One region of the Streptomyces sp. NPDC055955 genome, then DNA from elsewhere that is predicted to be linked to it. Evidence: riboswitches for the same ligand, from Rfam matches in the RefSeq annotation. Region 1 holds a riboswitch; each other region holds the start of a gene.

Evidence for each region. A riboswitch is a leader RNA that binds a small molecule or an ion and turns the genes downstream of it on or off. The one in region 1 is predicted to bind cyclic di-AMP.
Region 2: linked by a shared signal. The riboswitch ahead of ACFC96_RS00585 (peptidoglycan DD-metalloendopeptidase family protein) and the one ahead of ACFC96_RS33920 (M23 family metallopeptidase) in region 1 are both predicted to bind cyclic di-AMP.
Region 3: linked by a shared signal. The riboswitch ahead of ACFC96_RS21665 (NlpC/P60 family protein) and the one ahead of ACFC96_RS33920 (M23 family metallopeptidase) in region 1 are both predicted to bind cyclic di-AMP.
Region 4: linked by a shared signal. The riboswitch ahead of ACFC96_RS06555 (transglycosylase family protein) and the one ahead of ACFC96_RS33920 (M23 family metallopeptidase) in region 1 are both predicted to bind cyclic di-AMP.

What each region holds. Positions count from the first base shown of each region.
Region 1 covers NZ_JBHJYS010000021.1:111,400-119,055, reverse strand. The annotation lists gene ACFC96_RS33935 (DNA topoisomerase (ATP-hydrolyzing) subunit A) at 1-309, opposite strand, end outside; gene ACFC96_RS33930 (M16 family metallopeptidase) at 551-1,927, shown strand; gene ACFC96_RS33925 (M16 family metallopeptidase) at 1,924-3,309, shown strand; cyclic di-AMP (ydaO/yuaA leader) riboswitch at 3,506-3,662, shown strand; gene ACFC96_RS33920 (M23 family metallopeptidase) at 3,675-4,463, shown strand; gene ACFC96_RS33915 (GntR family transcriptional regulator) at 4,729-5,415, shown strand; gene ACFC96_RS33910 (HPr family phosphocarrier protein) at 5,631-5,912, opposite strand; gene ACFC96_RS33905 (GNAT family N-acetyltransferase) at 6,090-7,656, shown strand, end outside.
Region 2 covers NZ_JBHJYS010000001.1:144,912-152,567, forward strand. The annotation lists gene ACFC96_RS00565 (DUF5937 family protein) at 1-896, shown strand, start outside; gene ACFC96_RS00570 (APC family permease) at 1,087-2,655, opposite strand; gene ACFC96_RS00575 (TetR/AcrR family transcriptional regulator) at 2,895-3,518, shown strand; gene ACFC96_RS00580 (SGNH/GDSL hydrolase family protein) at 3,628-4,419, opposite strand; gene ACFC96_RS00585 (peptidoglycan DD-metalloendopeptidase family protein) at 4,646-5,425, opposite strand; cyclic di-AMP (ydaO/yuaA leader) riboswitch at 5,430-5,610, opposite strand; gene ACFC96_RS00590 (tyrosine-protein phosphatase) at 6,019-6,816, shown strand; gene ACFC96_RS00595 (DUF6126 family protein) at 6,843-7,016, opposite strand; gene ACFC96_RS00600 (helix-turn-helix domain-containing protein) at 7,013-7,654, opposite strand.
Region 3 covers NZ_JBHJYS010000010.1:156,595-164,250, forward strand. The annotation lists gene ACFC96_RS21650 (NlpC/P60 family protein) at 1-789, opposite strand, end outside; gene ACFC96_RS21655 (hypothetical protein) at 1,083-1,436, shown strand; gene ACFC96_RS21660 (tellurite resistance/C4-dicarboxylate transporter family protein) at 1,465-2,337, opposite strand; gene ACFC96_RS21665 (NlpC/P60 family protein) at 2,440-3,603, opposite strand; cyclic di-AMP (ydaO/yuaA leader) riboswitch at 3,612-3,775, opposite strand; gene pcrA (DNA helicase PcrA) at 4,030-6,540, shown strand; gene ACFC96_RS21675 (M23 family metallopeptidase) at 6,568-7,656, opposite strand, start outside.
Region 4 covers NZ_JBHJYS010000003.1:95,148-102,803, forward strand. The annotation lists gene ACFC96_RS06540 (DUF501 domain-containing protein) at 1-412, opposite strand, end outside; gene ACFC96_RS06545 (septum formation initiator family protein) at 497-985, opposite strand; gene eno (phosphopyruvate hydratase) at 1,089-2,375, opposite strand; gene ACFC96_RS06555 (transglycosylase family protein) at 2,694-3,377, opposite strand; cyclic di-AMP (ydaO/yuaA leader) riboswitch at 3,382-3,598, opposite strand; gene ACFC96_RS06560 (transglycosylase family protein) at 3,723-4,709, opposite strand; gene ACFC96_RS06565 (cytochrome P450) at 4,849-6,126, opposite strand; gene ACFC96_RS06570 (nucleoside triphosphate pyrophosphohydrolase) at 6,361-7,353, opposite strand; gene ACFC96_RS06575 (SurA N-terminal domain-containing protein) at 7,387-7,656, opposite strand, start outside.

The DNA of each region.
Region 1 (7,656 bases):
GGCGAGCCGCACCAGGGCGTCGTAGATCGACGCGTCTCCGTGCGGGTGCAACTTACCCATGACCTCGCCGACGACGCGGGCGCACTTCACATAGCCCCGGTCGGGGCGCAGGCCCATCTCGTTCATCTGGTAGACGATGCGCCGGTGCACGGGCTTCATGCCGTCACGGGCGTCCGGCAGGGCCCGGGAGTAGATCACCGAGTAGGCGTACTCGAGGAAGGAGCCCTGCATTTCGTCGACAACGTCAATGTCGAGGATCCGCTCCTCGAAGTCGTCGGGAGGCGGGGTCTTCGTGCTGCGGCGGGCCATCGCTGCTGCGGCTCCTTCACAGATGCTGCCGGGGCATGTACGAGAATCTGACGCGCACCATTGTGGACCGCCCCACTGACAACGCCGACCGCGACCCGTCCGTACGGCGTTCGGTGCTCGCTCTCGGCGTACCCAGTGCGGGAACTTCGCCACGCGTCAGAACGCTTGCATACAGTGGCAGAACTGGCAGCACATCTGCAGTTTCCGCGATAGTTCCGCGATCGAAGGGACGTACATGCCCATGGGTCACACGGCCACCGCCGAGGCCGGCTCCGGCGGCCTGACAGCGACCGAGCACCGCCTCGACAACGGGCTGCGCGTGGTCCTCTCCGAGGACCACCTGACCCCGGTCGCAGCCGTCTGCCTCTGGTACGACGTCGGCTCGCGCCACGAGGTCAAGGGCCGCACCGGCCTGGCTCACCTCTTCGAGCACCTGATGTTCCAGGGCTCGAAGCAGGTCCACGGGAACGGGCACTTCGAGCTGGTGCAGGGCGCCGGCGGCTCGCTGAACGGGACGACGAGTTTCGAGCGCACCAACTACTTCGAGACCATGCCGACCCACCAGCTGGAGCTCGCGCTGTGGCTGGAGGCCGACCGGATGGGCTCCCTCCTCGCCGCGCTCGACGAGGAGTCGATGGAGAACCAGCGCGACGTCGTCAAGAACGAGCGCCGCCAGCGCTACGACAACGTTCCGTACGGGACCGCGTTCGAGAAGCTGACCGCCCTCGTGTACCCGGAGGGTCACCCGTACCACCACACGCCCATCGGCTCCATGGCCGACCTGGACGCGGCCACCCTGGAGGACGCGCGGAACTTCTTCCGTACGTACTACGCCCCGAACAACGCCGTCCTCTCGGTCGTCGGGGACATCGACCCCGAGCAGACGCTGGCCTGGGTCGAGAAGTACTTCGGCTCCATCCCGCGCCACGACGGCAAGCAGCCCCCGCGCGACGGCGCCCTGCACGAGCGGATCGGTGAGGGCGTGCGCGAGGTCGTCGAGGAGGAGGTCCCGGCCCGCGCGCTGATGGCCGCCTACCGGCTGCCGCAGGACGGCTCGCGCGCGTGCGACGCGGCCGACCTGGCCCTGACGGTCCTCGGCGGCGGCGAGTCGTCCCGGATCTACAACCGTCTCGTCCGCCGCGACCGGACCGCCGTCGCCGCCGGGTTCGGTCTCCTGAGGCTCGCGGGGGCGCCCTCCGTGGGGTGGCTGGACGTGAAGACGTCCGGCGACGTCGAGGTGCCGGTCATCGAGGAGGCCGTCGACGAGGAGCTCGCGCGGTTCGCCGCCGACGGGCCCACTCCCGAGGAAATGGAGCGCGCCCAGGCCCAGTTGGAGCGTGAGTGGCTCGACCGGCTCGGCACGGTATCGGGCCGCGCCGACGAACTGTGCAGGTTCGCCGTCCTGTTCGGCGACCCGCAGCTCGCCCTGACCGCCGTGAAGCGCGTCCTGGACATCACCGCAGAAGAGGTCCGGGAGGTGGCCGAGGCCTATCTGCGCCCCGACAACCGCGCGGTGCTCGTCTACGAGCCCACGGCCCCCGAAGGGGCCGGCGAGAACGCCGACGAGACCGCCGCCACGACCACGGACGAGACCGCAGACGAGGAGGCCGGCAAGTGACCGAGCTCGCGACCATGGACTTCCACCCGCAGCCCCAGGCCGGCACGGCGCGGCCGTGGGCGTTCCCCGCGCCCGAGCGCGGCACCCTCGACAACGGCCTGACGGTGCTGCGCTGCCATCGTCCGGGCCAGCAGGTCGTCGCCGTCGAGATCAACCTCGAAGCGCCCCTGGACGCCGAGCCCGCCGGGCTCGACGGCGTTGCCACGATCATGGCGAGGGCGTTCTCCGAGGGCACCGACAAGCTCGCGGCCGAGGAGTTCGCCGCCGAGCTGGAGCGCTGCGGTGCCACCCTCGACGCGCACGCCGACCACCCCGGCGTACGGGTCTCTCTGGAGGTCCCCGTCTCCCGCCTGCCGAAGGCGCTCGGCCTGCTCGCCGACGCGCTCAGGGCACCCGCGTTCGCGGACAGCGAGATCGAACGTCTCGTGCGCAACCGGCTCGACGAGATCCCGCACGAGACGGCCAACCCCGGCCGCCGCGCCGCCAAGGAACTCTCGAAGCAGCTCTTCCCGGCCACCGCGCGCATGTCCCGCCCGCGCCAGGGCTCCGAAGAGACCGTCGCGGCCATCGACGCGGCGGCCGTGCGCGCCTTCTACGACCGGCACGTGCGCCCCGCCACGGCCACCGCGGTCGTCGTGGGCGACCTCGCGGGCATCGACCTCGACGGCCTGCTCGCGGACACGCTGGGCGCCTGGACGGGGAACACGACCGAGCCGCGCCCCGTACCGCCCGTGACGGCCGACGACACCGGCCGGGTCGTCATCGTCGACCGGCCGGGCGCGGTGCAGACGCAGATCCTGATCGGCCGCGTAGGAGCGGACAGGCACGACCGGGTGTGGCCGGCGCAGGTGCTCGGCACGTACTGCCTGGGCGGTACCCTCACCTCCCGCCTGGACCGTGTCCTGCGCGAGGAGAAGGGCTACACCTACGGCGTGCGGGCGTTCGGCCAGGTGCTGCGCTCGGCACCGGACGGGACGGGTGCCGCGATGCTCGCCATCAGCGGCTCCGTGGACACGCCGAACACGGGTCCGGCGCTCGACGACCTCTGGAAGGTGCTGCGCACGCTCGCCGCGGAGGGCCTCACCGACGCCGAACGGGACGTGGCCGTACAGAACTTGGTGGGCGTCGCCCCGCTCAAGTTCGAGACCGCCGCTGCCGTCGCCGGGACGCTCGCCGACCAGGTCGAGCAGCACCTGCCGGACGACTTCCAGGCGGAGCTGTACCGGCGGCTCGCCGCGACAGGCACCGTGGAGGCCACCGCGGCCGTCGTGAGCGCCTTCCCGACGGACCGCCTGGTGACGGTGCTCGTCGGTGACGCAGCCCAGATCGAGGAGCCCGTCAGGGCGCTCGGTATCGGAGAGGTGACCGTCGTCACGGGCTGACCGTGACCGGTGTGCAACGAGGGGCCCCGGTGGGCGAGATGACCACCGGGGCCCTTGTATGTCCGAATTGAACCAGTGGTTGCCTGTCTGCCCTGTGGCATGCGCTACAAAAGCCCGGTTCCGTTTGTTGATTGAAAGATGCCCCGCTTAGCGTCGGTCCGGCTGTCCGCCAGATGTACGCCGCGCCCGCGGCACCGGACAGTCATCGCCGAGTCCCCCAAGGCGCGAGCCGGGGGAGCCGGGGACCCACCGTCCCTGGGGTGAATCGGACGCCCTTTCCTGAAGGGGGTCCGTAGGAGACCTTCCTGCTCCGAACCCGTCAGCTAACCCGGTAGGCGAGAAGGAAGGAAAGGATCAGCCACTCCATGGCGTTCACCCGTGCCACCGGGAAGCACCGTCGCCCGAGCCGTCTCACGCGTACCACCGCGCAGGTCGCCGGCGTCGCCGCGCTCACCACGACCGGTGTCATCGGAGGCCTCGCCGCCCCCGCCCTCGCCGCTGACGACGCGTCTCTCGAGCAGACGGGCCTGACCAAGGCCATCTCCATCGGTGACTCCCTCGCGCAGCAGATCGACGCGCAGGCCGCCGCCCAGCAGCAGGCCGCCGACAAGGCGGCCGCGAAGGAGAAGGCGGAGGCCGCGGCCAAGAAGAAGGCCGAGGAGGACCGGCGCGAGGCCGCCGCCAAGGCCAAGGCCGAGCGTGAGGCCAAGGAGCGCGCCGCCCGTGCGGCCGAGCGCAAGCGCCTGAACGCCTTCGTCCTGCCCGTCACCGGCTCGTACGTGTCGACCGCGTACAAGGCCAGCAGCGGCCTGTGGTCCTCCGGCAGCCACACCGGCATCGACTTCCACGCCGCCAGTGGCACCTCGGTGCACGCCGTGGGCGCGGGCACGGTCGTGGAGGCCGGTTGGGGCGGCGCCTACGGCAACAACATCGTCATCAAGATGAACGACGGCACGTACACGCAGTACGGCCACCTGTCGTCCATCGGCGTCTCCGTCGGCCAGACGGTCACCCCGGGCCAGCAGATAGGCCTCTCCGGGGCGACCGGCAACGTCACGGGCCCGCACGTCCACTTCGAGGCGCGCACCAGTCCCGAGTACGGCTCGGACATCGACCCCGTCGCGTACCTGCGCTCGCACGGCGTCAACGTCTGACCCTCGCCGCGTACGCGCGACAACGCACCGAAAGCCCCGGCTCGCCGAGCCGGGGCTTTCGGCGTCACCGGCCGCGGTCGTCACCGGACCGGCGCGTTCGTTCCCGGCGGCGCTGTCCAAAAAATATCCATGGATTACGGCCCGCCGTCGGAAATTCGGGCCCGCTGGAATAGAGTCGCTGGGAAAGCGCGCTGAACGGACTTCGATCGCGCTGCACGAGCGACTGTCTACCGCGTTTCGCGGGGATTAAGGCGGAGGTCGGTCCATGCGCATTCCGGCGCACTCGGTATGCACGGCGATCCGCGACGACATCGTCTCCGGTGTCCACGAGCGCGGCGGCAGACTCACCGAGGAGGTGCTCGCCCGTCGCTACGGCGTCTCCCGCGTTCCCGTGCGCGAGGCGCTGCGCACCCTGGAGGCCGAGGGCTTCGTCGTCACCCGCAGGCACGCGGGCGCGTGCGTCGCCGAACCCACCACGCAGGAGGCGGCGGACCAGCTGGAGATCCGGATGCTCCTCGAGCCGCTCGCCGCGGCCCGCGCCGCGCAACGCCGCACCGAGGCGCACCTGAAGGTGCTGCGCGGCCTGGTCAGGCTGGGTCAGGAGCGCTCCCGGCAAGGTCGGAGCGAGGACCTGCGCGCGCTGGGCGGCTGGTTCCACGAGACGCTGGCACAGGCCTCCGCCAGCCCGGGGCTGATCACGATGCTCACCCAGCTCCGCCACAAGATCGCGTGGATGTACACCGTCGAGCAGCCCGCGCGGCCCGCCGACTCCTGGGCCGAGCACGGGGCGATCGTGGACGCTGTGGCGCGCGGTGACGTGGAGCGCGCGCGGGCGCTCACGGCGCAGCACACGGAGCGCGCGATGACCGCCCACCGCCTGCGCGCCCCTCGTACGGGTGGCCGTGTGAGGACTTCGCAACATCCCGTCAACACACTGGGGCCTCAGCATTAACAAAGCCGCCGTATACAAATAGGGCGGCCTATTTCCAAGGGCTCTTTCTGTGCTGCTCCGGAATTATGGGAACGGACTCACGGAAAGACAAAGGGTCTGCTCGGAAAATCCGAACAGACCCTTTAATCGGCGCGATCTTCTGCGAGCAGTGAACGACGCCCAAGAATCCGGACGTCCGGTACGGGTCACTGTCGAGCCCCGTACCGGCCTGTGTACTAGACGGTCTCGGGAAGCTCCTCGAGCCCCTCGGAGACCAGCTTGGCCAGACGGTCGAGTGCGATGTCCGCACCCTCGACGTCGGAGGCCAGGACGATCTCCTCGCCGCCGCCGGCGCCCAGGCCGAGCACCGCGAGCATGGAGGCCGCGTTGACGGGGGTGCCGTCGATCTTGGAGATCGTCACGGGGACGCCGGCCGCCGTGGCCGCGCGGACGAAGATGGAGGCGGGGCGGGCGTGGAGGCCCTCGGCCCAGCCGACGTTGACGCGGCGCTCAGCCATGTGATGCTGCCCTTCAGGATTCTCACGGTTGTCTAGACCAGTCTCCCACACCGGTGGGCGTGCCCGATATGGGTCCTACGTACCGCCCGTACACGCCCGTCGGCCCTCATAGCGTGCCTTCGGCCCGCTCGCGCCGCGACCCGTACGACTGTCACCGCCGCGCCGTACGCTGTGCCCATGCAGACCCCGTCGGACCGGCACGCATACCCCGCCCACTGGGAAGCAGACGTGGTGCTGCGCGACGGCGGCACCGCGCGCATCAGGCCCATCACCATCGACGACGCCGAGCGGCTCACGAACTTCTACGAGCAGGTCTCCGACGAGTCGAAGTACTACCGCTTCTTCGCGCCGTACCCCCGTCTGTCCGCCAAGGACGTCCACCGCTTCACCCATCACGACTACGTGGACCGGGTGGGGCTCGCGGCCACGGTGGGCGGTGAGTTCATCGCGACCGTCCGCTACGACCGCATCAACGCCCAGGGAATGCCCGCCTCCGCCCCCGCCGACGAGGCCGAGGTCGCCTTCCTCGTCCAGGATGCCCACCAGGGCCGGGGCGTCGCGTCCGCGCTCCTGGAGCACATCGCCGCCGTCGCCCGCGAGCGGGGGATCCGCCGCTTCGCCGCCGAGGTGCTGCCCGCCAACACCAAGATGATCAAGGTGTTCACGGACGCCGGATACACCCAGAAGCGGCACTTCGAGGACGGCGTCGTCCGCCTGGAGTTCGACCTCGAACCCACCGAGGCCTCGCTCGCCGTGCAGCGCGCCCGCGAGCAGCGCGCGGAGGCGCGCTCGGTGCACCGGCTCCTCGCCCCCGGATCGGTCGCCGTCATCGGGGTGGGCCGCACGCCCGGCGGAGTCGGCCGCAGCGTCCTCGACAACCTCCGTGACGCCGGCTTCACCGGCCGCCTCCACGCCGTGAACAGGGCGTTCCCCGACGACCTGCGCGACCTGGACGGTGTCCCCGCCCACCGCTCCGTCCACGACATCGACGCCGCCGAGCCCGTCGATCTCGCCGTCGTCGCCGTCCCCGCGCGGTACGTCCCCGAAGTCGTCGCCGAGTGCGGCGAGCGCGGGGTGCAGGGGATCGTCGTGGTCTCCGCCGGATACGCCGAGTCCGGCAGCGAGGGCCGCGCCCGCCAGCGTGAACTGGTGCGCCAGGCACGCTCGTACGGCATGCGCCTCATCGGGCCGAACGCCTTCGGCGTCATCAACACCTCGCCCGCGGTGCGGCTCAACGCGTCGCTCGCGCCCGAGATGCCGCGCGCCGGCCGTATGGGCCTGTTCGCCCAGTCCGGGGCCATCGGCATCGCGCTGCTCGCCCGCCTCCAGCGGCGCGGCGGCGGAGTGACCGGAGTGACAGGTGTGTCGACCTTCGTCTCCGCCGGCAACCGCGCGGACGTGTCGGGGAACGACGTACTCCAGTACTGGTACGACGACCCGGACACGGACGTCGCCCTGATGTACCTCGAAACCATCGGCAACCCGCGCAAGTTCACCCGCCTCGCCCGCCGCACGGCGGCCGCGAAGCCCCTCGTCGTGGTGCAGGGCGCCCGGCACAGCGGCATCGCGCCCCTCGGCCACGCGGTCCGCGCCACGCGCCTGCCGTACGCCACCGTCTCCGACCTGCTGCGCCAGGCGGGTGTCATCCGCGTGGAGACCATCACCGAACTCGTCGACACCGGCCTGCTCCTGGCCCGCCAGCCCCTCCCGCCGGGCCCCCGCGTGGCGATCCTCGGGAACTCGG
Region 2 (7,656 bases), on a different contig from region 1:
AGTTCCTCTGGCGTTCGTCACAGGCCGACTTCCTGATTCCCGCACGGCCCCGGCCGAGCCTCGCCGCGGAGCTGGACGACGTGGACCGGATCGACGACGAGACGTATGTGACCGCCGCGCTCGTCACCACGTGCGGCAGCAACCGGGTCCACTTCCCCGGAGCGTCGCCGCTCACCGACACGACCGCGCGCGAGCGGGCCCTGGACGTGGCGCAGGCCCGCGGCGCGCTGCAGGAGGCCTTCGCAGAACGGCTGCTCGCGGATCCGGCCGCGGTGCGGGCGCGGGTGCGCCAGACCCTCGAAGAATGCGCCGAGGCATTCTTCGACGGCGCCTGGGCGGGCGTCGCGGTGCAGCTCGCCACCGATCTGCGCCTGAAGAACGAACTGCTCAGGCGCCAGGGCATCGGGGCGGCACTCGCCTCGGTCTCCGGCGCGGTCACCCTGGCACCGGACGGCGACGGCATCATCGTCGACAAGGTGCAGGACAAGGCGACCGTCGCCCGTGGCGCAGCCGTCACCTTCGTTCCCAGCGTCTTCGGCCGCCCGCACCTGGTGGCGGTCCACGCGCCTGGGTGGCATCCGGTGGTCCAGTACCCCGTCGCCGAGCCGAGTCCGGCGGAGCCGGTCTCTCTGGAGACGGTCACCCTCCGGCTGGAGGCGCTCGCGCATCCGGTACGACTGCGGCTGCTGCGCACCCTGGCCCGCGGCCCGCACACCACCGGCGAGCTGGCCCACTTCTGGGAACTCTCGTCCCCGGAGGTGTCCCGCCACCTAGCCGTCCTGCGCCGCGCGGGCCTGCTCACGGCTCGGCGGCACGGCCGTTACGTGCGGTACACCCTCAACCTGCCTGATCTGACGGCGTTGGGCGCCGACCTGCTGGCGGCTGTACTGCGCTGAACCGGCGGCCCTCCGACCTGAGTTCGACGTCGTGGCGGCCGACGAACGCATCGCCCGCGACCACCGGTTCGCGGGCCTGTGACGCGGCAGTTGCGCGGGCTCCTGACGCGACAGATCGCCCGTCGGGATCCGAGACGCAAGAGGGCCCTCCCCGCCGCGGGGAGGGCCCTCTTGCGCGCGAGCCCGCTGCCTACTTGCCCACACGCCTGCGCGTCCGAGCGCCCATCGCGTAGAAGACCAGCCCGATGCCGACGAAGAGCAGCAGGGGCAGCACCTGGCTGAGTGTGTACTGGGCGCGCTGGCCGGCGAACGACTCGGGCAGCGAGTCCGCCGCGCTGCCCGCCGAGCCGAACCAGCCGACCCCGAATCCCGGCCAGATCAGCACGATCACGGTGAACGCCACGAAGCCGGTGGCGAGGGCGCTCACCACCCACGCGCCCACACGTCCGCCCGGGACGGCGTACGGGCGGGGCGTGTCCGGGTACTTGCGGCGCAGCACGGCGAGGCTGGGGAACGTGATGACGTACGAGATGAAGGTGGTGCAGATCGTCAGGCCGAGGCCTGCCGCGAAGTACTTCTCGCCGTTGCCTCCCGTGAGGTTGAGGGCGACCACGAAGAGGATCGAACCGAGCACGGCGGAGAGCAGGTTCACGCGCACCGGTGTCCCGTGCTTCTCGGAGATGTGGCCGAGCCACGCCGGACCGGCGCCGTCCGCGCACGCGACGGCCTGCGCGCGGTGGGCGCCCATGGCCCAGGTGACGCCCGAGGTCAGCAGGCCGATGATCAGGCCCGCCGCGGCGACCCCGCCGAAGACGGAGCCGAGGCCGGTGAGCGTGACCGTGCCGTCGGCCGCGATCGACCCGCCGTAGACCGTGAACACGGCCTTGCAGGCGTCGATGAATCCGCCGAGGCTGCCGATCTCCTTGCTCGGCAGCACGAAGAGGATGCCGAGGATCGGGCCGCCGTAGAGGAGTACCGCCGCGAAGCCCGAGCGCAGGATCGACAGGGGGATGTCGCGGCGCGGGTTCGTCATCTCCTCGGCCGCGGAGCTGGGCAGTTCGAAGCCGACGTAGTTGAAGATCAGGACCGGGACCAGCGCCACGAAGCCGGCATAGGTCGGGACGAACTCGCCTGCGGGCAGCGCGTGCACGCCGTGCTGGACGGCGAACACGACTACGGAGACGAGGAAGAACCCGAGGAGGACGATCCGGGCGACGGCGCCCGCGATGGGGACCCACTTGCCGATGCGCACGGACTGTACGACGGCCAGCGCTCCGCCCCAGATGAAGACGAGGCCGGCCGCGTACTTCCAGAATCCCGGAAGCGGGGTGAAGAACTCCTCCCACGTGGTGAGCGCGATGATGCACAGACTGCCGCCCACCCATACGGGGTTGGAGATCCAGTAGAGGAGCTGGTTCACACCGGCGACGAGCCGCCCGAACGCCAGGCGCGTCCACACGTAGGGGCCGCCCTGTACGGGGAAGGCGGAGCCGAGTTCGGCCACGAGCAGCCCGTACGGCAGGAAGAACACGAGGGCGAGAATCGCCATCCACGTCAGGCCCTGCGGACCCTGGGCGGCGACGGAGCCGATCGTGTCGAGGCCGACGAGGGTGCAGATCAGGAAGAACAGCACGTCCAGCCTGCGCAGGTCCTTCTTGAGCCGGGAGCGCTGTTCACCCCAGCCCTCAGACAGGTCAGGCAGGTCGGGTGCGTCCTTGGCGGACGGCTCGGTCGGCGGCATCGGCGGCGCTTGGGTCACGGGGAAACTCCTGCTGCACGGCGGGGCACGGGGCGTGACGGTTGTTCTCGGACTGTGCTGCGACCGTTCTTGCGGCGGTGCCGCGACCGGCTCCCCGGTCACCCTATTGACTGAACGGCCAGTCAGTAAGCGAGACTGTGACGGGCACCACTGGGCACTGTCAAGAGTCGTGCACGAGGCGTTCGCGCCGGGTTCGCCACTCGGCGCCCACCGCCGGCGCCCGTGTGTAGGGTTACCGCGTGGCAAGAGTGCGGTTGAGCGTGGCCGAGCGGCGCGAAGAGTTGCTGCGGGCCGCCATCGAGCAGATCGAGGCGCGGGGCGTGGCAGCCGTGCGCATCGCCGACGTCGCCGCAGCGCTCGGGGTGAGCAACGCGCTGGTCCTGTACCACTTCTCGACGAAGGAAAAGCTCGTCTCCGCCGCGTTCGCGCACGCCGCCGAGGGCGACCTGGCCCATCTGCGCAAGCTGCTGAGCAAGCGCACGACGGCGCTGCGCCGGCTGCGCTCGGCCGTGCGCTGGTACGCGCCGACCGGGCAGGCCAAGGGGTGGCGGCTGTGGATCGAAGGCTGGTCCGCGGCGCTGCGTGAGCCCGCGCTGCGGGAGGTCACGCGCGACCTGGACAAGCAGTGGAAGGCGGCGCTCACGGAGGTCGTCGCGGAGGGCGTGGCGGCGGGAGAGTTCCACTGCCCCGACCCGGCGGGCGCCGCGCTGCGCCTGACGGCACTCCTCGACGGTCTCGCGGTGCAGATGACCGCGTACACGGGGACGGTCTCGCGGGCCCGCATGCAGGAGTGGGTCGACGACGCGCTGGCCCGCGAACTGGGACTCGAGCGGGCGGACCTGACGGCGACGACGGCGGGCTGACGGCGCCACGGAGTCGGGCTCCGAAGAGGCCCCCGGATTGGACCGCACAGAAATGACGCGGGGGAGCCGCCCTCAAGGGCAAGCTCCCCCATGACGTGCGCGGCTCCCGTCAGAGCGGCAGCAGATCCGGCCGCTTCGCCGCCACATGGTCCCCGGACGACTCGCCGCGCAGCCGTCGGCCGATCCACGGCACCAGGAACTCCCTCGCCCAGTGGATGTCGTCGCGCCGCACCTCCAGCGTGCCGCGCGGCGGCTGCGCCGGCCACGGCTGGTCCGGGTCCGCAGGCACCTCGATGCCGAGCGCCTGCCCCGCCCGCAGCGCGACCCGCGTGTGCCCCTCGGGCGAGAGGTGCAGCCGGTCGTCGTCCCAGGCACGGCGGTCCTGGACGGTCTTGAGGGACCACAGGTCGAGCACCGGGCAGCCGTAGCGGTCGGCGACCGCGCGCACATGCCCGTTGTACGTCGCTATCTTGCCGCGCAGATGCTTGAGGACGGGGACGTCCCGGGTGTCGAAGCCGGTGGTCACCATGACCGTGCCGACGGCGGAGGTCAGCCGGGCGACGGCCTTCTCGAAGCGCTCCGCGACGTCGTCGGGGTCGGTGCCGGGACGGATGATGTCGTTGCCGCCGGCGGCGAAGGTCACCAGGTCCGGGGCCAGTTCGACGGCGCGCGGGAGCTGGTCCTCCACGATCTGGTCGAGGAGCTTGCCGCGCACGGCGAGGTTCGCGTACCGGAAGGAGTGCTCGGGGGTCCGGTCGTCCAGGAGGACGGCGAGACGGTCGGCCCAGCCCACGAAGGCCCCGTCGGGACCGGGGTCCCCGACGCCTTCGGTGAAGCTGTCCCCCACCGCCGCGTAGGACCGAATCGTGCCGCCGTTGAGTGATCTCGATTCGTTTGCCACGACCACACATCTTTCACCCTGCGATGTGACCTACGCGACCGTAGGAAGGGGTTGACGGGTGGTGATATAGCCCACCCGGTCAGTTTCGGGGATTGAGGAATACGGCGAGGACACGGCGAAGGGGCGGGCCCGGAACCGGGCCCGCCCCTTCATGTCACACCTCGACGCGACACCTTCACCTCACACGTCACACCGTCAGGGCCGGAGCGACGTCACACCGTCCGGGTCAGAGCGAGACGCCGTGCGCACGGAGGTAGGCGACCGGGTCCACGTCCGAGCCGTAGCTCGGGGTGGTGCGGATCTCGAAGTGCAGGTGCGGTCCGGTGACGTTGCCGGTCGCGCCGGAGAGGCCGATCCGCTGACCCTCGGTCACGGTCTGCCCGGACGAGACGGAGAGGGACGACATGTGGGCGTACTGCGAGTACTTGCCGTCGGCGTGCTGGATGACGACCTCGTTGCCGTACGCGCCGTCGAGGCCGGCCGACACGACGGTGCCCGCGGCTATGGCCTTGAGCGGGGTGCCCGTCGGAACCACGAAGTCGACACCGGTGTGGTAGCCGCTGGACCACATGCTGCCCGCGGTCTTGTACGCCGTACCGATGGAGGCGCTCTGGACGGGCAGCGTGTAGCCGGAAGCGGTGGCGGTCTTGGCCGCGGAAGCCTGCGTGGCGGTGGCCGGGGACTTCGCCGCGGGAGCCGTGGCCTTCTGGCCGATCGTCAGCTTCAGGCCCGGACGGATCAGGGACGGGTCGCCGCCGATGGCCGAGCGGTTGTCGGAGTAGAGCTTCTTCCAGCCGCCGCTGACGTGCTGCGCGTCGGCGATCTTCGAAAGGGTGTCCCCCGCCTTGACGGCGTAGGTCGTGGCAACGGCGGGAGCGGCCGCGGCGTGGACGCCGGAGGCACCCATGAACGGCAGCGCGAGCGCGACGCCGCCCACACCGGCAACGGCGATCGTGCGGGCGAGGCGCGGGGACTTGGGACGGCGGTGCTTACCCTTCGCGGGCATGGGGGATTCCTCTCCGTCGCCTGCGAGGTGAGCTGTCGGGTTCGGACTGGAGCTGCCCGGCCGCGCCCCTTTCGGGCACGGCTTCACCCCGAGCCGTTTCCGGTGTCCCGAAAACGGCGGTCTACCTGGGTCCCCCGCTCCTGCCGAGCACGGATCGATGTGCGGATTCCGGGCGGCGGCAGGATTTGGCGGTCCGTCCGGATTGCGCCGAACGTAAGCGAGCGGAGAGCGCGGGGACAAGCCGCGAATTCCCCTGGGCATTCCGCTTCTTGATCCTTATGTGATCCTTTCCGGAAAAGGCCGTCACGCTCCGTAGATTCACGATCTTTGCAACTGCTATACCTACTGGAAATTCATTCGGGATCGCCGCCACGCACGGTCACCGCTATGACTCTGCTCACCTATCAGCCGCCATATGGCGGCATTTCGGGCTTAGTTATCCCATAGAGCCCTATCGCCCATCTATCGGTTCATTCCGGGCATTTGGTACGCAATCGCCAGCCTTCTCTCACATGGTTGCCCCTGGCAGCCATGTCGTATCGTCGAAGGCGCCCGCCGGCGAGCAGCGCCGCGGCCGACCGGGAGGAGCCCCCGTGACGCAGCAGGTCCCGTCCACCGAGCCCGAGTTGGCCGGAGTGCGCAACTTCCGCGACGTCGGTGGTCTCCCGACCGTGGACGGCCGTCGGGTCAAGCAGGGCGTGCTGTTCCGCAGCGGTCACCTCGCGCACGCCACGGACGAGGACGCCGCGTTCCTCTCCTCGCTCGGGCTGCACACGATCTTCGACTTCCGCAACGCCGCCGACCAGCGCCTCGAAGGCCCGGACGTGACGCTGCCCGGCGTGCGGAACGTGAATCTGCCGCTGACCGACCCGGCGGACGGCGCCGAGTTCTGGCAGATGGTGCGCGACGGCAACCTCGACGACCTGCGCGCCGCCCTCGCCGAGGGCCAGGCCGCGAACCGCATGATCACGTCGTACCGGGCGATCATCACCGAGCGCACCGCCGAGCACAGCCAGGTGCTGCACTCCCTCGCCGAGGACAGCGTGCCGGCGCTGATGCACTGCGCGGCGGGCAAGGACCGCGCGGGCCTGTCGATAGCAGTCACGCTCCTGGCCGTGGGAGTGGAGCGCGACGCCATCGAGGCGGACTACCTGGAGTCGAACGCGACGCACCGCCGCTACAAGGTGCACCGCAGCAGCGCCTCGAAGGACGCGATGTCCCCCGAGGTCATGGAGCTGCTGAGCCCGCTGTTCGACGCCCGCGCCTCCTATCTGGCGGCCGCCTTCGAGCAGGTCACGCAGACCTGGGGCTCCACCGACCGCTACCTGGAGGAGGGCCTCAAGCTCTCCCCCGCCCGGCGCGAGCGGCTGCGCGAGCGCCTCCTGGACTGAGACTCACCGGCCACCCGCTGGGGCCGTCATCCGCGCGACGCCCCCAGCGTGAACAGCAGATAGATGAAGCCCGCGACGAGGTGCCCGGCGAAGACGTAGACGAGCAGGCGCACCCAGATGCCACGCGGGAGCTTGTCCTCCACGTCACGCCGTGCGGGCCGCCGCTGCGGATCGGTCATGTCGTGCGGCTCTGCGTTCATCGAAGGCCTCCCTGGGTCTGTGCGCCGCCGCCCGTCGCCGGGCCGAGACACAGCGCGGCGGACGGGCTCTGCAGCAGGGTGTGTACGAAGAGGAGCTCGGCGCCGTCGCGGTCGGCGGCGGCGATCCGGTGCGGGGTGAGCGAGTCGAAGTGCGCGCTGTCCCCCGGCGCGAGGTCGTAGGCGGTGTCCCCCAGACGCAGCCGCAGCCGCCCTTCGAGGACGTACAGCCACTCCTCACCGGGGTGGACCCGCACGATGTCGCCCTGGGCGCCGAACGGCACGTGCACGCGCAAGGCCTGCATGCCGCGCCCCGGGGCGCCCGCCTGCCGGTAGATCCAGCCGCCCGCCTCGGTGGGCTCCATGTCGCCGGAGCGCACGACGGCGTCCCTGTCGGCGGGCGTCTCGCCCAGGAGCTCGGAGACCGTCGTACCGTAGGTACGGGCCAGAGCGAGCAGCATCGGGAGCGAGGGCTGACGGCGGCCCGTCTCCAGGCGGGAGAGGTGCGCGGGCGAAAGCCCGGCGGCGCGGGCCGCGGCCTCCAGGGTCAGGGCGGCGCGGCGCCGGAGTTCCCGCAGCTGCGGGGCGACGGCGGGCAGCTCCGTGGGTTCCGGAGCCGGCTCCGGAGGGGCAGGGCTCATGA
Region 3 (7,656 bases), on a different contig from region 1:
GGCGCCCCACACATAGGGGCTGCCGAGGGCTTTGTAGGCGTAGGCGATGGCCGCCGCCGTGCGGGAGTCCGGGGCCTTGGGCAGGGCGCCGGACGGCAGGTCGCGGGAGGAGTCCGAGCGGGAGGCGCGGTCGGCCGTGCCGGTGTCGCCGGCGCCCCCTCCGATGCCGGTGCGCTCGGCCGCCGGAAGCCGGTCGAGCAGACGCTTCGCCTCGGCCAGCTTCCCGGTGACCGCTTTCTTCTGCTTTTTCAGCTCGCCCTGCCGCTTGCGCAGCTCGGCGAGCCGGCCGTCGGCCTCGGCGCGCAGCTGATCGATCTGGCGGAGCTCACGCTGCACGCGCGCCACCGCGGAGGTCTGCCGGGCGCCGAGCCGGTCGGCGAGCGCCGCGTTGTCGAGGTACCGGGCGGGATCGGAGGACAGGACGAGCTGGACCGCCGGGTCGAGGGCGCCGGTGCGGTACTGCGCGGCGGCGGCCGAACCGAGCGCTTCGCGCCGGCTGTTGAGCCGGTCCGTCCTGCGGGCCGCCTCGTCACGCAGGGTGCCGAGCTTCTTCTCGGCCTTGTCCGCCTTCTCCTTGGCGCCGTTGTACTTCTCGGTGGCCTTCTCGGCCTCCTGGTAGAGCCGGTCGACTTTCGCCCTCACCTGGCTGGGGGTGAGCCGGGGGTCCGCGTGCGCCGCGCCGTCCAGGGCGGTGGCGGTCGCCACGGAGGCGAGAGCGAGGGTCGCCGCGGTGCGGGCCGTGGGGCCGGTGAGCGAGCGCTGTCGGGGTTTGCGGTGCGCTGCCGACACGAGGGGCACGTCCTTCCGGTACGTCCTGCTTACGCGTCCGGCGGCGGCCGGCACAGGGGGAGCGGGCCGCCGCCGGACCTTTCTCGGCGGTAGGTGCCCGACTACCGCCCCTGAGCGGGGCGGCGGTGGGGAGCCGGTCACCTGAGGGAGGACGCTAAACCTGACCGTCACGGGTTGGTGACGGATTGTCCGCAACTGGTCCGTGTGTTCCGCGTGTGACCGTATGTGACCGGCGAGGGATCGGTGCGGGCCGGTTCATGGGGGCAGTGAGGCCCCGGCTAGGCTCGCCGGTCATGGACGTACTCATCCACCTCTTCGTCGGCCTGCACATCATCGGCATCGCCTCGCTCCTCGGTGGGTTCCTCACCCAGATGAAGGCGATGGGCAAGGGAACGGCCCGGTTCGTCCCGGCGATGCTGCACGGTGCGCTGACCATGCTGGTCACGGGTGTCGTCCTGGTGGGCCTGAATCAGGCGGACGGCAACACCGTCAACAACATCAAGATCGGCGTGAAGCTCGCGCTGCTGATCGTGATCCTCGGCCTCGTCTACGTGAAGCGGGACGACGAGAAGGTGGACAAGGGCCTGTTCGGTCTCGTCGGCCTCCTGACCACCGCGAACATCTTCATCGCGGTGCTCTGGACCTGAGTCGGCATCGCGGTGCTCCGGACCTGAGTCAGCGTGCTGCTCCGGACCTGAACGTCCCGATCAGGGCGGCGAGCCACGCGGCCACCGCGATCCACACCAGAACCTGCCCCGGCCCCCTGAGCCAGGGCACATCGGCGGCGGCGCTCACGGACAGTGCCGCCGCCGCCGTCATTCCCATCGGGAAGACGGTCGACCAGCGCCGCACGTCGTAGCCCGGCCGGCGCCACCGCACCTCCGCCAGCGCCAGCACGACGTACCAGGCCACGTCGAGCGCGAGCAGCAGAAAGCTCATGGTGCGCAGGACGTCCGTGTCGTCGTCGTTCCACAGACCCGTCGCGACGAGCTTCGACGCGGCGAGCGCGGAGATGGCGAGCGCGCCGCCCGCGACCCAGTGGTCTCCGGCGCCGGAGACCACCTCGCGCAGATCGAAGCGGAGCAGTGCGAAGCAGTACAGGACGACCCCGCCCCAGAAGAGCACCATCCCGGTGTACGCGAGCCAGTGCGCGTCGACCGCGGGCGCGAGCGTCGCCGCCAGGACGACGAGGCCCTGCGTCGCGACGCAGCCGAGGAACACGCCCCCCGGCATCCGCGGCTTCCAGTGCCGTACGACGTTGATGAGGAGCACCGGCCAGACGAGCGCGGACAGGGCGAGGAGCGCCTCGGCCAGGGTCTGCAGGCCGAACATGGAGATCCGGGTGCCGAGGACGGTCGTCGCCGCGACCGCGGTGAGCGCGGGCGGGGTGTCGGCCTCGGAGTGCCAACGGTCGCGCTCCCGCACCAGGCGGATCGCGAAGTCCGCCGCGAGGACCAGCCAGAGGGCGGCCGCGAGCACCAGCATGATGCCGGACAGCACCGAGTGACCGGTCAGGTTCAGGCCGACCGAGATGATGCCGGTGGCCATGACGGCGGCACCGGCGGCCGGCGGGAGCTGGGACCACGTGGGTCCGGGACCTGGGGTTGCGTTCGGGCCGCGCACCGCCCGAACGTAACCCCACGAAGGTGGTCAGGCCGGGCGCACCACGCTGTGGATCGGCATGTAGTAGATCGACTCGACGCGGACGTTCGCGCCCGGCTTCGGGGCGTGGATCATCTTGCCGTCGCCGATGTAGATGCCGACGTGGCTGATGTCGTCGTAGAAGAAGACCAGGTCACCGGGCTGGGCGTTGGCCGTGGTGACGGTCGTTCCGACCTTGACCTGGTCCCAGGTCGTGCGCGGCAGCGAGATGCCGGCCGCCTTCCACGCGGCCTGCGTGAGGCCCGAGCAGTCGTACGAGTCCGGGCCCGTGGCGCCCCAGACGTACGGCTTGCCCATCTGGGACTCGGCGAAGGCGATGACTTTCGCGGCCTTGGCCGCGTAGCCGCTGCCGGTGCTGCCGGAGCCCGTACCCGTGCCGGAACCGCTGCCCGTGCCCGGGTTCTCCTTCTGGCGTGCCTCCTCGGCCGCCTTGCGCTTGGCCTCCGCCTCGGCCTGCTGACGCGCCAGCTCCTGCGCCTTCTTCCTGGCGGCCTCCTGCTTCTGCTTCTCGATCGCCGCGAGGCGCGCCTTCTCCTCGGCGGTCAGCTTCGACAGGAGTTCGCGGGCGTCGCCGAGCTTCTGCTGGACATCCCTCTTCGTGCTCCTGAGCGTGGCCTGCGAAGTGGTCAGCGTCTCCAGGCTCCTGGCCGCCTCGGTGCGCTTCTTCGTGGTGGCGGCCTGCTCGGTCTGGTAGTCGTCGACGGCCTTCTTCTGGCGGCTCGTGAGCCGGCTCATCAGCTGGTCCTGGTCGAAGTAGTCCTGCGCGTCGTCGGCGAGGAGCAGCGTCGCGGTGTCGGAGACGGCGCCCGTGCGGTACTGGGCGGCGGCGAAGGTGCCGAGCTCCTGGCGGGCCTTGTTGAGCTTCTCGGTGCGCTGCGCGACGTCGTCGAGCAGGTCGCCGACACGCTTCTGCTGCTTGGCGGTGCGCTCCTTGGCCGCGTTGTACTTCTCCGTGGCGACGCCCGCCTGGTGGTAGAGGGTGTCGACCTTCTTCTGGACCTCTTCCAGGCTCGGCTTCGGCGGCGCGGAGGGGGCGGCGGTCGCGCTCTGCGAGAGCAGGGCTATGGAGGTGAGGGCCGCCGTGGTGATTCCGACGACGGGGGCCGTGCGGGGACCGGCTGTCCTGTTGCGCGGCTTGCGGTGCGACGCCAAGGGGCGCGTCTCCTTCCCATGACCGCCTACCGGGTTAGCTGTCGGGTTCGGGCGGAGATTCGGAAGGCTGCCCTACGGCCGTGCCCTGACGGGTCGTCGGCCGATTCACCCCAAAGGTCGTGGGTCCCCGGTTCCATGCCTCGCGGCGTACTGAACTCAGCGGGGGCGACCCGCTCGCGGCGCGGTTGCCGGCGGGGGGACGGGCGGCCCGCGGAGCACGCTAGCCAACTCGTGTGGCTGCTGTGAAGGTTGATGTTCGATATGCCCGATACATTTTCGTGACCTTCGGCAATCTTGTTCGTGACCTCCGGTAACTCTCACGGAGGGTGATTTCCGCACCACGAGAGGTGGTCGGGCCTACGAAGTCGGGGGGAAGTTTCCGGGGCGGCCGTGGGTGTCAGTGGGGCGGCCTAGACTCGTAGAGCGATGAGCAGCCTCTTTGACGACAGCTTCCTGGCGGACCTCACGGCTTCCAAGGCCGGTGAGGAGCATGCCCCGCCGCCGCCCGAGGACGACATGGCTCCGGAGCACGTTCCGGACGACCTGTTCGACGGGAAGTTCGACGCGCCCCCGGCCAGAGACGCGTACTACCGGGACGGCGCCCCGCGCCCCGCGCTCGACGCGGCGGCGCTCCTCGACGGGCTGAACGAGAACCAGCAGGCGGCCGTCGTCCACGGCGGCTCCCCGCTGCTCATCGTGGCGGGCGCGGGCTCCGGCAAGACCCGCGTGCTCACCCACCGCATCGCGTATCTCCTCGGCGAGCGCGGCGTGCACCCCGGCCAGATCCTCGCGATCACGTTCACGAACAAGGCCGCGGGCGAGATGAAGGAGCGCGTCGAGTCCCTCGTCGGCCCGCGGGCGAACGCGATGTGGGTGTCGACGTTCCACAGCGCCTGCGTCCGTATCCTGCGCCGCGAGTCGAAGAAGCTCGGCTTCACGTCGTCGTTCTCGATCTATGACGCCGCCGACTCCAAGCGCCTCATGGCCCTGGTCTGCCGCGACCTCGACCTGGACCCGAAGAAGTTTCCGCCGAAGTCCTTCAGCGCCAAGATCTCGAACCTGAAGAACGAGCTGATCGACGAGGAGGACTTCGCGGCACAGGCCGCCGACGGCTTCGAGAAGACCCTCGCCCAGGCCTACGCGATGTACCAGTCCCGCCTCCGCGAGGCGAACGCGCTGGACTTCGACGACCTGATCATGACGACGGTCAATCTCCTGCGCGCCTTCCCCGACGTGGCCGAGCACTACCACCGCCGCTTCCGCCACGTCCTGGTCGACGAGTACCAGGACACGAACCACGCGCAGTACGCGCTGGTCAGGGAGCTGGTGGGGTCGGCCGACAGCGGCCGCGCGGAGGACGAGCCGCCGCGTGAGGGCGACCTCCCGCCGGCCGAGCTGTGCGTCGTGGGTGACGCCGACCAGTCGATCTACGCGTTCCGCGGAGCCACCATCCGCAACATCCTCCAGTTCGAGGAGGACTACACCGACGCGACGACGATCCTGCTCGAGCAGAACTACCGCTCGACGCAGACCATCCTCTCCGCGGCCAACGCGGTCATCGAGCGCAACGAATCCCGCCGCCCCAAGAATCTGTGGACGAACGCGGGCGCGGGCGCGCAGATCACCGGTTACGTCGCGGACACCGAGCACGACGAGGCGCAGTTCGTCGCCGACGAGATCGACCGGCTCACGGACGCGCGCGACGCGAAGGCCGGCGACGTCGCCGTCTTCTACCGGACGAACGCGCAGTCCCGTGTCTTCGAAGAGATCTTCATCCGGGTCGGCCTGCCCTACAAGGTCGTCGGCGGAGTCCGCTTCTACGAGCGCAAGGAGGTCAGGGACGTCCTGGCCTATCTGCGGGTGCTCGCCAACCCCGAGGACTCCGTCCCCCTGCGCCGCATCCTCAATGTGCCCAAGCGCGGCATCGGCGACCGTGCCGAAGCGATGATCGACGCGCTCTCCCAGCGCGAGAAGATCTCCTTCCCGCAGGCGCTGCGCCGCGTCGACGAGGCGTACGGAATGGCGGCCCGCTCGACGAACGCGGTGAAGCGGTTCAACACGCTGATGGAGGACCTCCGCACGATCGTCGAGTCGGGCGCGGGCCCGGCCACGGTCCTGGAGGCGGTGCTCGAACGGACCGGCTATCTCGCCGAGTTGCAGTCGTCGACGGACCCGCAGGACGAGACCCGCATCGAGAACCTCCAGGAACTCGCTGCCGTGGCGCTGGAGTTCGAGCAGGAGAGCGCGACGGCGGACGGTGCGGCCGAGGGTGAGGGCGAGGCGAGCGTCGGCACGCTCTCCGAGTTCCTGGAGCGGGTCGCGCTCGTCGCCGACTCCGACCAGATCCCGGACGAGGAGGACGACGGCTCCGGCGTCATCACGCTGATGACGCTGCACACCGCCAAGGGCCTCGAGTTCCCGGTCGTCTTCCTGACCGGCATGGAGGACGGCGTCTTCCCGCACATGCGCTCCCTCGGCCAGGTCAAGGAGCTGGAAGAGGAGCGCCGCCTCGCCTACGTCGGCATCACGCGCGCGCGTGAGCGCCTGTATCTGACGCGCTCCACGCTGCGCAGCGCCTGGGGGCAGCCCTCGTACAACCCGCCGTCGCGCTTCCTGGAGGAGATCCCGGACGCGCATCTGGAGTGGAAGCGGACGGGTGCCATGGCGCCCGCCAAGTCGGCGGGACCGACGAGCGGCATCGCCGCGTCCCTCTCGTCGTCGCGTTCGCGCTCGACGCCGGCGTTCGCCACGCGCCGGGCGACGGAGAAGCCCGTCGTCGCTCTCTCGGTGGGAGACCGGGTCACGCACGACCAGTTCGGCCTCGGCACGGTCGTCGGCGTCAAGGGCACGGGGGCGAACGCGGAGGCGACGGTCGACTTCGGCGAGCCCAAGCCGAAGCGCCTGCTGCTGCGGTACGCGCCGGTGGAGAAGCTGTAGGGAAGGCCGCTGCCGGCGGGCTCGGCCCTACGTCGGGTCGAGCCCGTGGCTGCGGAGCCACGGGAGCGGGTCGACGGCCGAACCGCCGCCGGGGCGCACCTCGAAGTGCAGGTGCGGACCGGTGGAGTTGCCGGAGTTCCCGGAGTGCGCGATGACGTCACCGGCCTTGACCGGTCCGCTCATCACGGTGTGGCTGGAGAGGTGGCAGTACCAGGTCTCCGTGCCGTCCTTCGCCGTCAGGATCGTCATGTTCCCGTACGCGCTGTTCCACTGCGTACGGACGGTGCCGTCGGTCGCGGCCATCACCGGGGTGCCGTACGAGACGGGGAAGTCGATGCCGGTGTGCACGGACATCCAGTTGACGCCGGCCTGCCCGTAGTACGCGCTCAGCCCGCGCTGCGTGACCGGGAGAACGAACTTGGGCCGCAGGCGCTCCTTGCGCGCCGCTTCCTCCGCCGCCTGCTTCCGCTCGGCCTGCTGCTTGGTCCTGAGGTCGATACGTTCCTGGGTGCGGCTCGCCCGGTCGGCGAAGTCGCCCGCGTCCGCGGAGAGGTCCGCGAGCTGGGTGTCGAGCTTGTTGTTGGCGACGGAGGGCTTGACGGCGGTCGCGTCGGGCGCGGAGGCCGCTGTCGTGTCCTTGCTGTCGTCTGTGCCGAGCCCGCCGACGGAGGCCGCGGCGACTCCCGCGACGCCCATCACGCACACCGAGGGCACCGCGACCGTGAGCAGCGCGGAGCGCTTGGCGGGGGAGCGGCGGCGGGAGCGTGCGCGCTGGGCCGGCGTGACCGGGGCGGGCCGCTCGTCGCGGGCGACGATCTCCTCGACGTCCTGGAGTCCGTCGCTGTAGCTGTCCTGGTGACCGTCTTCGTGGCTGTCGTGACGACCGTCGTCGTGGCTCAACTCCGGCTCGGGAGCGTCGGGTTGGCCGTAGTCGTGCCGGGCGTCGGGGGCGTTGCCGTCGTCTTCGGCGCCCGCGGAGTTCCACGCGGTGGCGTCGTACGCGCCCGTGTCGAAGCCTGGTGCTTCGAAGGTCTGCGTCGCGAAAGGCTGGGCCTCGAATGCCGGCGTCTCAAAGGCCTGTGTCTCAAAGGCCTGTGTCTCAAAGGCCTGTGTCTC
Region 4 (7,656 bases), on a different contig from region 1:
CGACCAGGACGTGCAGGCACTTCACCCGGTCCGGCATGCCGCCCGCGCTCGGGAAGCCCTCGAGGACCTCGATGGCGTCGCGGCGCGCGATGTAGTCCTCGTGCGCCTTGCGGTACGCGTCCGCAAGCTCGGGATCCGTCTGAAGGCGCTCCGTCATCTCCTTCATGACGCCGTTCGCCTCCAGCGTGCCGATCGCGGACGCGGCGCGCGGGCACGTGAGGTAGTACGTCGTGGGGAAGGGCGTGCCGTCCTCGAGGCGCGGCGCCGTCTCGACCACGTCCGGGTTGCCGCAGGGGCAGCGGTGCGCGATGGCCCGCAGGCCGCGCGGCGGGCGGCCGAGCTGCTCCTTGAACGCCTGGATGTCGGCGTCCGTGGGCGCGGTCGGCTCGGTCTGGGGCGGGGGCGTGTCCATGCCTGGGGGCTTTCCTTCAGTGAACTTCGGTAGGGGTACTGCGGATTCGGGGTGCTGCGGGTGCGGGGCTTCGGTGCGGGCGGGTCAGTCGCCGGGGCGGTCGGCCTTGTCGACGCCGTCCCAGACGTTCGAGTACCAGGGCCGTCCCTTCGCGCCCCCCTCGGAGCGGGTGCGCTTCGCCGCGTCGGGGTCGCGCGCCACGTAGCCGGTCTCGCCCGGCATCACCAGGTGGAGCCGGTCGCGGATCCGCTGCTCGGCGTACGAGTCGTCCTGCCAGCGTGCCTTCTCGTCGCGCAGCCTGTCGACCCTGCTCTGGGCCTCCTGCTGCCGGCGCTGGAGGTCGGCGATCTCCCCGCGCTGGGAGACGTACTGCCTTATGGGGTAGGCGAGCGCGACGACCAGGGTGCACAGGACGAGGGCCAGGAGTGCCGCGCGGCCGGTGAGACGGGAACGGCGGGCCTGACGTCTGGTCTGGGAGCGGTAGACGCGCTCGGCGGTCTGCTCGCCGAGCAGACGCAGCCGGGTCGCGGTGGAGAACCGGTCACGGTCCCTGTCCCGGACTCTCCCGGCCATGTTCGCGCCTCCCCTTTACGTGCGTACGTCCCCGCACACGGTACGGGACCGGGTGCGGGGACGTACGTACGACGCTTCCTAAGGCAGTGCCTTAAGAGCGCGCTCAGCCCTTGAAGCGGGGAAACGCGCTGCGGCCGGCGTAGACCGCGGCGTCGTCGAGGATCTCCTCGATGCGCAGGAGCTGGTTGTACTTGGCGACGCGGTCCGAGCGGGCCGGGGCACCGGTCTTGATCTGGCCGCAGTTCACCGCGACGGCGAGGTCGGCGATGGTGACGTCCTCGGTCTCGCCGGAGCGGTGGGACATCATGCACTTGAAGCCGTTGCGCTGGGCCATCTCGACGGCGTCCAGGGTCTCGGTCAGCGAACCGATCTGGTTGACCTTGACGAGCAGGGCGTTGGCGGAGCCCTCCTCGATGCCGCGGGCGAGGCGCTCGGGGTTGGTGACGAAGAGGTCGTCGCCGACGATCTGGACCTTGTCGCCCAGCTTCTCGGTGATGACGTTCCAGCCGGCCCAGTCGTCCTCGTACAGCGGGTCCTCGATGGAGACCAGCGGGTACGCGGAGACGAGCTCCTCGTAGTACTCGGTCATCTCGGCGGCCGAGCGGGACTTGCCCTCGAACTCGTACTTGCCGTCCTTGTAGAACTCGGACGCGGCGACGTCGAGCGCGAGCGCGATCTGCTCACCGGGAACGTAACCGGCCTGCTTGATGGCCTCGACGATGAGGTCGAGGGCCTCGCGGTTCGAGCCGAGGTTCGGGGCGAAGCCGCCCTCGTCGCCCAGACCGGTGGACAGGCTCTTGGTCTTCAGCACCTTCTTGAGGGTGTGGTAGACCTCGGCGCCCCAGCGAAGGGCCTCGGAGAAGGACTCCGCGCCGATCGGCGCGATCATGAACTCCTGGATGTCGACGTTGGAGTCGGCGTGCGACCCACCGTTGAGGATGTTCATCATCGGGACGGGCAGCAGGTGCGCGTTCGGACCGCCGAGGTAGCGGAACAGCGGCAGGTCGCTGGCCTCGGAGGCGGCGTGCGCGACGGCGAGGGAGACGCCGAGGATGGCGTTGGCGCCGAGCGAACCCTTGTTGTCGGTGGCGTCCAGGTCGAACATCGCCTGGTCGATCAGGCGCTGCTCGGTGGCGTCGTAGCCGACGAGCTCCGGGCCGATCTGCTCGATGACGGCGAGGACGGCCTTCTCGACACCCTTGCCCTGGTAGCGGTTCGGGTCACCGTCGCGGAGTTCGATGGCCTCGAACGCGCCGGTGGACGCACCGGACGGGACAGCGGCACGACCGGTGCTGCCGTCGTCGAGGCCGACCTCGACCTCGACCGTGGGGTTGCCTCGGGAGTCCAGGATTTCCCGGGCTACGACGACGTCGATGGACGGCACGAGCATCTCCTTATGGGATGTGACGCAACTACGCCGGGCCGCATGGTCCGGCAACACACGAGCCTAACCGGCTCCAGGCACCGGCCAGCCGACCGACCGGCCCGTGGACAAAAACCGAGAGCGAATTGTTTCCGAACGGAACAAAAAGCACCGGCCGACAACGGACGAAAGCCCAGGACCCCTCACGCACCAAAACCCCGCCCCGGGCGCGACGGGGGAATGCGCACCCGGGGCGGGGAGTCCTTGGGGGGACCTGGCGTGGTACCGGCCGTCCGCCGAAAGCCGGCACCCGAGCGGCCTGGGGGCTGTCGCCCCCTCCCCTCCTTACTTGAGGTGGAGCTGCTGACCCGGGTAGATCAGGTCGGCGTCCTCGACGATGTCCTTGTTCAGCTTGAAGAGCTTCGCCCAGCCACCCTTGACGTGGTGCGCCTCGGCGATGGTGCTGAGGGTGTCGCCGGCCTTCACCTTGTACTCGCCGTCACCCTTCTCGACCTTCTTGCCGGCCGGGGTCTCGACGGTCTTCTTCGACTCCTGCTTCGGGGCGGCAGGCGCCTTGCGCTCCTGGCTGCGGGTGGTCGGCTGCTCGGTGCGCTCCTGCTGCTTCGGGGCGGCGGCGGCCGGGGCGGAGCCGGTCGAGGCGGCGGACAGGCCCACGCCGCAGCTCGGCCAGGCACCCTTGCCCTGGCTCGCCAGGACCTTCTCGGCGACGGCTATCTGCTGCGCCTTGGAGGCCTTGTCGGCGGTGGAGGCGTAGGCGGTGCCGCCGTACGCGGCCCAGGTGGACGAGGAGAACTGGAGGCCGCCGTAGTAGCCGTTGCCCGTGTTGATCGACCAGTTGCCGCCGGACTCGCACTGCGCGACCGCGTCCCACTCGGAGGTGGTGGCGGCGGAGGCGCCGGTGGCACCCATCAGCGGGACGGCGACAGCGGCACCGGCGACACCGGCGAGCGTGGCGACGCGAACGGCCTTGGACGGGCGACGGTGCTTGCCCTTGCTGGAAAACAGCATCGAGAGATCCCCTCACCGACGCCTACGAGGTGAGCTGTCGGGTTCGGGCCGGATGAGTGCCCGGTCGCACGTCCTGCGTGCGACTTCACCCCAAGCCGGTCGGTCGGCCGTCTCTCGACGGCCGGGGCCGGCACTTACCTTGGGTCCCCCGCTCCTGCCTACGGCGCTTACGCGACGACTGTTCCCGTACGGACGTTGGCAGGATTCGGCGTGACATCCGACGGGGCCCGCTGTGGCGAGCGGTGATGACCGTAAGCAGTGGATCGCCCGAATTTCAAAGACGATCAGGGCCTTTGAGACCCATCTCTCACCGTCACCAAAGCGGACATCACGCCCGAACTGCCCCTACTTTTCGCCCGATTCGAGCCCAAGATCCAGACTCTGACCAGGAAGGATGAGGTCGGGGTCGGCGCCGACCGTCTTCTTGTTCTCGGCGTACAGAGCGGCCCATCCGCCGTCCACGTCATGGGTGTCGGCGATGCCCCAGAGGTTGTCGCCGGAGCGCACGGTATAAGTACCTTCGTCCGCATTCACACCCTTGCGCCCGCTTTCTCCGCCGCGCGAGGCATGGCGGCCCGAGCCGTCGTCGGCGCGCGAGGAGCCCGGGACGTCGTCCTCGGCGGCGTCGCCGCGGTGCCGGCCGGAGGCGGGCGCAGCGGCGGAGTCCGAGCCGTCGGAGGCCTCCGACGAGGGCGCGCCGGCGGTCGAAGTCGAGCCGTCCCGGCCGGACTTGTCGCTCTTGGAGTCGCCCGCGGTGTTACCTGCGGTATCACCCGAGTCGTCGTGACTCTTCTCTCGGGAGTCGCCCTTCGCGGCCTCGGACGCGGAGTCCGCCGACTCGTCGCTCGCGTCACTCTTCGCGGTGTCGCCGTCCGCCGCGTCGTCACGGCCGGAGTCGCCGGCGGACGCGGACGGGGTCGGCAGGGCCGCCCCGGGGTCGACGTCGGCCGCGGCGTCGTCCGCCGTGAGCCCCGAGGTGACCGAGCAGACCGGCCACGCCCGCGGACCCTCGTCGGCGAGGACCTTCTCGGCGACGGCTATCTGCTGCGAGCGGCTGGCCTGGTCGGCGCGCGGCGCGAAGTCGAGGCCACCGTGGTCCTCCCAGATCTCCTGCGAGAGCTGGAGCCCGCCGTAGTAGCCGTTGCCCGGATCGGCGCTCCAGGAGCCGCCGCTCTCGCACTCGGCGAGCTTGTCCCACGTGGCGGTCGACGCGGCGCTCGCGCTGGTCGCGCCGAGCAGGGGGATCGCGATGGCGGAGCCGGCCACTCCCGCGGCGACGATGAGCGCGGGAGCCTGGCGGGGGCGACGGTGACGACCGTTCCCGGTGAGCATGAAGGCGCCTTTCGGTGGCTCGGGGAATGCTGCGGCGGGTGGTGCCGCGATGACTGGTGAACGTAGCGGGAGTCGAACGCTTGTCACAAGTCGATGCAGCCGAGATCACGTGAAAGTCACAGTCTTGACGAACCGTCAGTTACACCGCTTCGCCCGGACCTTCCCGATGCGGCGTGAACTCGACCGGAAGCGTGCGCAATCCCCGCATGATGAGGCCGCCGCGCCAGCGCAAATCGGCAGGATCTCCCGCGAGTCGCAGGTCCGGAAGGCGCGTCAGGAGCGTAGCGAGGGCGGTCTGCCCCTCCAGGCGCGCGAGGGGGGCTCCGAGGCAGTAGTGGATCCCGTGCCCGTATCCGAGGTGCTGGTTGTCGCGCCGGGAGAGATCGAGGGTGTCGGGCTCGTCGAAGCGCGCCGGGTCGCGGTCGGCGGCGGCGAGCACGACCAGGACGGGGTCGCCGGCGGCGATGTCCTGTCCCCCGACGGTCAGCGGCTCGGTCGCGAAGCGCCACGTGGCGAGCTCCACGGGGCCGTCGTAGCGCAGGAGTTCCTCGATCCCGGTCTCCAGAAGGCCGGGCTCGGCGGCTCCGGGGGCCAGCGACCGCTGGAGCCGCTCGCGCTGCTCGGGGTGGGTGAGCAGGGCGTACGTGCCGTTGCCGATCAAATTGACCGTGGTCTCAAAACCTGCGAAGAGAAGGATGAAGGCCATGGCGGCGGCCTCGTTCTCCGTGAGGTGCTCCCCGTGGTCGGAGGCGCGGATGAGGCCGGAGATGAGGTCGTCGCCCGGGTCGCTGCGCTTGCGGTGGATGAGTTCGGCCAGATAGCCGCGCATCTTCTTGACGGAGCGCGCGACACCGCCGCGCGGGCCCCCGCCGTGGCGGATCATCATGCCCGCCCAGTCGCGGAAGTCGTCCTGGTCCTCGCGCGGGACGCCCAGCAGGTCACAGATCGCGTAGATGGGGAGCGGGAAGGCGAAGTCGTGGATCAGGTCGGCCTCGCCCCGGGCGGCGAACCGGTCGATGAGGCCGTCCGTCAACTCCTGCACACGAGGAGCGAATTCGGCCACCCGGCGTGGGGTGAACGCCTTCGAGACGAGGCGGCGCAGGCGGGTGTGGTCCGGCGGGTCGATGTTGAGCAGATGGGTCATCAGCTCGGCCTTGCGCTCGCCCGGAATGCCGGTCTTGCCCTTGGCGTGGGCGGGCTCGTCGTGGTGCGCCGGGTTCTTGGACAGGCGCTGGTCGGCCAGCGCCTGTTTCGCGTCCGCGTACCGCGTGACCAGCCAGGCCTCGACACCGCTGGGGAGCGTCGTGCGGTGGACGGGCGAGTGCTCGCGCAGCCAGGCGTAGGCCGGATACGGATCGGTGGCGAACTCCCAGGTGAAGAGTTCGGGAGCGGTGCGCTGCGCGGGCTTGTCGGTCACGCCTCGACCGTATCCGGCGCGGGGCGCCACCCCCTGCCGGACCCCACCGCCGCCGGTTCTAGGGCCTGTCGTCACATTCCCGTCGTCCGCCCGAGGGGCGGGCCCGGCGGCGTCCGGTGCGTGCGATCGCAAGGCGCCGGAGAGCCCTTGCAGCGGAGCTACCAGGGCTATTCGGCAACGCCGCGAGCGGGCGTGCCAGACGCCGCCGGGCAGACGGGAATGTGACGACAGGCCCTAGGCCAGCCCCTCCGCCGCCCGGATCGCGTCCCGGTACGCCCGGGACGCCGCGCGCAGTGCCGCCTCCGGGTCGACGCCGTCGGCCTCGGCGCGCAGGGCGAGTGCCAGCAATTCGTAGCCGACGCCCTCGCCGGACGGGAGGGGCACGTCGAGGCCGGCCGTGCGGACCCTCGATCCCAGTTTCGCCGCGAGCGCGAGGCCGGGCTGTCCCACCGGCACCCCGTCCGTGACGGACTCGCGCTGCTTCTCCACGGCCTTCGTGCGCAGCCAGTGCTCCTTCACGTCCTGCGGGGTGAGCGCCGTGTCGTCGCCGAAGACGTGCGGGTGACGGTGGATGAGCTTCTCGACGATGCCGCCGGCGACGTCGTCCACGGAGAACGCCTCGTCCCCTTCCTCACCGGAGGCCTCCTCGGCGATCCGGGCGTGGAAGACAACCTGGAGGAGCACGTCGCCGAGCTCCTCGCGCAGCTCGTCCCGGTCGCCGTCCTCGATCGCCTCGACGAGTTCGTACGCCTCCTCGATCGCGTACTTCGCCAGGCCCTTGTGGGTCTGCTGCGAGGACCACGGGCACTCGCGACGGATGCGGTCCATGACCTGGACCAGGTCGAGGAGGCGGGCGCCCGGCAGGTCGTAGGAGGCCGGGAGCAGTTCCAGGTCGGGCATCGCGACGCGGCCCGAGCCGGCGAGCGCGGCCAGGCCGTCGGTCAGGCGCCGGTCGCCCTCGGCGGTGGCGACGACCACGACGGTGCGGCCGCCGGCGCAGGCGTCGACGAGCTCGTGGGCCGTCGGCGCCGCCTCCCGCACCTCGATGCCGGCCTCCCGCAGATACGGCAGCTGCGGGTGCGCGGCGTCGGCGCACAGCACCTCGTCGGCGGCGTGCAGGAGCTGCCAGGCCGACCAGGACAGCAGGCCGGGTGCGACGCGGTGGCTGGTGGTGAGCAGGACGATGCGGCCGGTCGGGACGGCGGCGGGTGTGTTCTCGGCGTTCACGCCTCGAACGTAACCCAGGCCGCCCGCCGCGCCCTACGCCGTCTGCTCGTCCCCCGTCTTCGGGGACGTGACCTCGCGCACCCAGGGTGTCTTCGTGTCGGCGCGGCCGTGGCTCTTGGCGATGTCCCAGGTGCCGTAGCGCGGGTTCAGGCCGACGTTCAGCTCCTTGGAGGCCTGGTCGAGCGCCTTCCAGAAGGGGGCCTGGTCGCTCTCGGCCTGGGACTGCATGTTCGCGCCGACCTTCTGTGCGAGGCCCATGACCTCGAGATCGGTGCGGGCGCTGTCCGCGATGCGCTCGGGCGC